One region of the Cupriavidus sp. 30B13 genome, then DNA from elsewhere that is predicted to be linked to it. Evidence: riboswitches for the same ligand, from Rfam matches in the RefSeq annotation. Region 1 holds a riboswitch; the other holds the start of a gene.

Region 1 (2,447 bases):
CCGCCGGCGGGCGCGCTGTGACCGGGTGCGAGCGTTCAGCTCACGAGTGCCTTGCCATTGCGCACAAACGGCAGTTTAACCACAGTCGCGGCGAGTTTGCGGTCGCGGATCTCGACCTGCACCTCGGCGCCGATGGCAACGCCGAGCGGCAGGCGGGCAAAAGCGATGGATTGGCTCAGCGAAGGGCTGAAGGTGCCGCTGGTGATCTCGCCGTCGCCGGCCGGGGTGATCACTTTCTGGTGGGCGCGCAGCACGCCGCCCTTTTCGCGCAGGATCAGGCCGACGAACTGGCGGGCCTGGCCGGCGGCGGCGAGCGCCGCCTTGCCGGTGAAGTCGCGCTCGCTCTGCAGGTCCACCGTCCACGCGAGGCCGGCGTCGAGCGGCGAGGTGTGGATATCCATGTCCTGGCCGTACAGGTTCATGCCGGCTTCCAGGCGCAGCGTGTCGCGCGCGCCCAGGCCGGCCGGGCGCGCGCCGGCGGCGATCAGCTTTTCCCACAGGCCGGCCACGTTCTCGGCCGGCACCACCAGCTCGAACCCGTCTTCGCCGGTATAGCCGGTGCGCGCCACCATGACTTCGCCCAGCGCCGGGTCCTGCACCACGATGGCGTTGAACGGCTTGAGCGCTTCGCTGGGCTGGGTGGCCGGGAAGGCGCTCCACACCTTGGCGCGCGCGTTGGGGCCCTGCACCGCGACGATGGCCAGCGGCGCCGCGCCGGCCGGAGCGTTGTCGGCGCGGCGCGGGGTGATGGCCACGCCGCTGCCGGTGGCGGCATTGCGCGCCACGATCCACTCGATGTCGCCGATGGCGGTGCTGGCGTTGACCACCAGGCGGAAGCGGTCCTCGGCGAAGAAGTAGACGATCAGGTCGTCGATGACGCCGCCGTGCTCGTCGAGCATGCACGAGTAGAGCGCCTTGCCCGGCGTCTGCAGCTTGTCCACGTTGTTGGCCAGCAGGCCGCGCAGGAAGGCGCGCACATTGGCGCCGGCCAGGTCGACCACGCACATGTGGGACACGTCGAACATGCCGGCGTCGGTGCGCACGGCGTTGTGTTCCTCGATCTGGGAGCCGTAGTTGACCGGCATGTCCCAGCCGCCGAAGTCGACCATGCGGGCGCCGAGCGCGCGGTGGATGGCATTGAGGGGCGTGGCCTGGAGCGTCATGTAATCCTCGGGAAGGCGGAAATCTCGGTTCGAAAACGAAAAAAGGGTCATCCGCCGCCGGACCCGGCGCGCAATGGCGCTGCCAGGTCCGCCGCGGCGGATGACCCCTCTGTCCTCGATACCTGAGAGATTACAAGGCGGTCCCGCGGACCAGTGCCTTGCGCGCCCCTTCGGTGGGCACGCTCGCCAGGCTTCACGCAATGCGCCGGTGCGCTGCGTGGATGGCGGGTGCCGCTCTCCAGAGTACGGCGTGCATCGTGTGCATGTTGAACGCCGATCCGACCAGTCCATGGTGCCTGAGAGTTTTCGGGTGATACCCCTTCGGCGGCGCAAGATCTGCGCGCTCTCCCGGCCGGATGGCGCGACTCTACAGGCAGCCCCGGTGGCTTGTCAACGCGTGCCGCGCGGGCACCGGGCGGCACGCCCCCGGCGTGTTAACATCTGCCGCTGCGCTACGCCGCCGGCCCCGCCGCCGCGGTGCCGCGGTCTTCACAGGCAGCCCTGGCCGTTCCGTCTGCGCCAGCCATTTCGCCATCCGCTTCCGCCACCAAGCCAAACGCATGACCCACGGACTCAATCCCGCCCAATCCGAAGCCGTCCGCTATCTCGACGGCCCTTGCCTGGTGCTGGCCGGCGCCGGCTCGGGCAAGACGCGGGTGATCACGCAGAAGATCGCGCACCTGATCGAGGACAAGGGATTCGAGCCCAGGCACATCGCCGCGGTGACCTTCACCAACAAGGCCGCCAAGGAGATGCAGGAGCGCATCGCCAAGCTGATGGAGGGCAAGACCACGCGCGAAGGGCGCCGCATTCCGCTCAAGCAGATGACGGTCAGCACCTTCCACTCGCTCGGCGTGCAGATCCTGCGCGCCGAGGCCGAGCACGTGGGCCTCAAGCCGCGCTTTTCCATCATGGACTCGGACGACTGCTTCGGCCTGGTGCAGGAGCAGCTCGCCACCACCGACAAGAAGCTCATCCGCAGCGTGCAGAGCACCATCTCGCTGTGGAAGAACGGCATGGTCGACCCCGAGACCGCCATCGCCACCGCCGAGAGCGCCGACGACCACCAGGCCGCGCTGGTCTACCGCAACTACGTGGCCACGCTGCACGCCTACCAGGCGGTGGACTTCGACGACCTGATCCGCCTGCCGGCCGAGCTGTTCGCGCGCGACGAAGCGGTGCGCATGAAATGGCAGAACCGCCTGCGCTATTTCCTGGTGGACGAGTACCAGGACACCAACGCCTGCCAGTACGCGCTGCTCAAGCAACTGGCGGGCGGCTCGC
Region 2 (2,447 bases), on a different replicon from region 1:
CGTCTATTCGGCCGTGCTGGGATTCTTCGTGCCCTCCGGCGGCGGCAAGTGGGTCATCGAGGCACCCTACGTGATGCAGGCCGCGAACCAGTTGCAGGTCCACCTCGGCTGGGCCGTGCAGGTGTACAACGCCGCGGAGGCGCTGCCCAACCTCATCAACCCGTTCTGGATGCTGCCGCTGCTGGGCGTGCTCGGCATCCGCGCCAAGGACGTGGTGGGCTTCACCTTCACCCAGTTGCTGGTCCATGCGCCGCTGGTGCTGTTCATGCTGTGGGCGTTCGCGACGACGCTGCCCTATCGTCCGCCGGTGATGCCGTGATGCGTTGACGCCACGGTGGCGCAAGGCGGGCGCCACGAGCCAAAACCCGGGGCCGTCTCCGTCCCGGTTTAAGATGCGGCTTTCCGGCCACGGCCGGCGCCTGCTTTTTTCACCCAGCAAAACCCACGATGAAGAAGATCACCCTGCTCCTCGCCGCCCTTGCCACCGCCGGCGCCGTCCACGCCGCCGCGCCCGCCGGCCCGGTGGAGACCCTGCCCTCCGGCATGACCATCCAGCACCTCGTCAAGGGCACCGGTCCCTCGCCCAAGGCGTCCGACACGGTCAAGGTCCACTACCGCGGCACGCTCACCGACGGCACCGAGTTCGACAGCTCGTACAAGCGCGGCCAGCCGATCTCCTTCCCGCTCAACCGCGTGATCCCGTGCTGGACCGAGGGCGTGCAGAAGATGCAGGTCGGCGGCAAGGCCAGGCTGGTCTGCCCGGGCCCGACCGCCTACGGCTCGCGTGGCGTACCCGGCACGATTCCGCCCAACGCGACGCTGAATTTCGAGGTGGAGCTGCTGGGCATCGGCGGCTGACAGCGGTCAAGAGCGGCCAGGGCGGCCGAGGGCGGCGCCGCGGCCATTGCGGCCGCGCGCGGCGCATGCTAATGTGCCGCTTCCAGGAGAACGAGCCACCCCCGCCGCGGCGATGCGGGCGGCTCTACCGAAGGCGTACCCCTGAAACGCTCAGGTGCAAAAGACTGGAAACCGAACGAACTGGAGAGCGCCGGGCCGCACCGACAAGGTAAGCGGCGCGCGGCCGCCGAAGGGGCAAGCCGGTACCCATTGCGGGTGCGGCGAATCTCTCAGGTAAAAGGACAGTGGGGACAGCCGGGCCGGATGGCCTGGCTGTCCCTTTTTGCTATCCGGAGCCTGAGAAATGAAAGTCATCGTGATGGGAGCCGGCGTGATCGGCGTCGCCTCGGCGTGGTACCTGGCGCGCGCCGGGCATGAGATGGTGGTGCTGGAACGCAATGCGGGCGCGGCCCGCGAAACCAGCTTCGGCAACGGCGGGCAGATCTCCGTCAGCCATGCCGAGCCGTGGGCCAACCCGGGCGCGCCGCTGAAGATGCTGCGCTGGCTGGGGCGCGAGGATGCGCCGCTGCTGTTCCGCCTGCGCGCCGATCCGGCGCAGTGGTCGTGGGGGCTGAAGTTCCTGCGCGAGTGCTCGGCGCGGCGCTCCACCCACAACATGGTCCAGCTGCTCAACCTCGGCACCTACAGCCGCGCCAGCCTGCAGGCGCTGCGCGCCGAGACCGGCATCGAGTACGACCACCTGACGCGCGGCATCCTGCATTTCTACACCAGCCAGAAGGAGTTCGACGCGGCCATCGAGCCGGCGCGCATCATGCGCGAGCTGGGCTGCGAGCGCCGCGTGATCGGCCCGGACGAGGTGGTGCGGCTGGAGCCGGCGCTGGCGAACATCGCGCCGCGCCTGGCGGGCGCGACCTATACCAGCGAGGACGAATCGGGCGACGTGCACCGCTTCACCACCGCGCTGGCGGCGCGCTGCGAGGCGCTGGGCGTGCGTTTGCGCTACGGCGTGCGGGTGCAGCGGCTGCATGCCGAGGGCGGCGCCATGCGCGGGGTGGAGATCGCCAGCGAGACCGGCGCCTATGAGATCGAGAGCGCCGACGCCTACGTGCTGGCGCTGGGCAGCTTCAGCCCGGTGCTGGCGCGCCCGCTCGGCGTCAAGCTCGACATCTATCCGGCCAAGGGCTACTCGGCGACGCTGCCGGTGCTCGACGCCGCGCGCGCGCCCAGCGTGAGCCTGACTGACGACGAGTACAAGCTGGTGTTCTCGCGCTTCGGCGACCGCCTGCGCATTGCCGGCACGGCCGAGCTCAACGGCTATGCGATGGACCTCAACCCGGTGCGCTGCGAGGCCATCGTGCGGCGCACGCTGGAGGTGTTCCCGGGCATGAGCCGGCCCGAACTGGCGCAGTTCTGGACCGGCCTGCGCCCGGCCACGCCGGGCAACGTGCCGTACATCGGCGCCTCCGCCGTGCGCGGGCTGTACCTCAACACCGGGCATGGCACGCTGGGCTGGACGCACGGCTGCGGCTCGGGCCGCGCCATCGCGGACATCGTGAGCGGGCGCGTGCCGGAGGTGGATTTTGCCTTCA

The links. A riboswitch is a leader RNA that binds a small molecule or an ion and turns the genes downstream of it on or off. The one in region 1 is predicted to bind glycine.
Region 2: it holds a riboswitch for glycine, as region 1 does, so the genes downstream of both, ACKI2N_RS29095 (D-amino acid dehydrogenase) here and gcvT (glycine cleavage system aminomethyltransferase GcvT) in region 1, are expected to answer to the same signal.

The regions. Positions count from the first base shown of each region.
Region 1 is NZ_CP188223.1:4,086,213-4,088,659, reverse strand. Features, by position in the region: gene gcvT (glycine cleavage system aminomethyltransferase GcvT) at 36-1,163, opposite strand; glycine riboswitch at 1,263-1,415, opposite strand; glycine riboswitch at 1,437-1,524, opposite strand; gene ACKI2N_RS18905 (UvrD-helicase domain-containing protein) at 1,724-2,447, shown strand, end outside.
Region 2 is NZ_CP188224.1:2,253,292-2,255,738, forward strand. Features, by position in the region: gene ACKI2N_RS29085 (short-chain fatty acid transporter) at 1-319, shown strand, start outside; gene ACKI2N_RS29090 (FKBP-type peptidyl-prolyl cis-trans isomerase) at 448-858, shown strand; glycine riboswitch at 1,029-1,153, shown strand; gene ACKI2N_RS29095 (D-amino acid dehydrogenase) at 1,202-2,447, shown strand, end outside.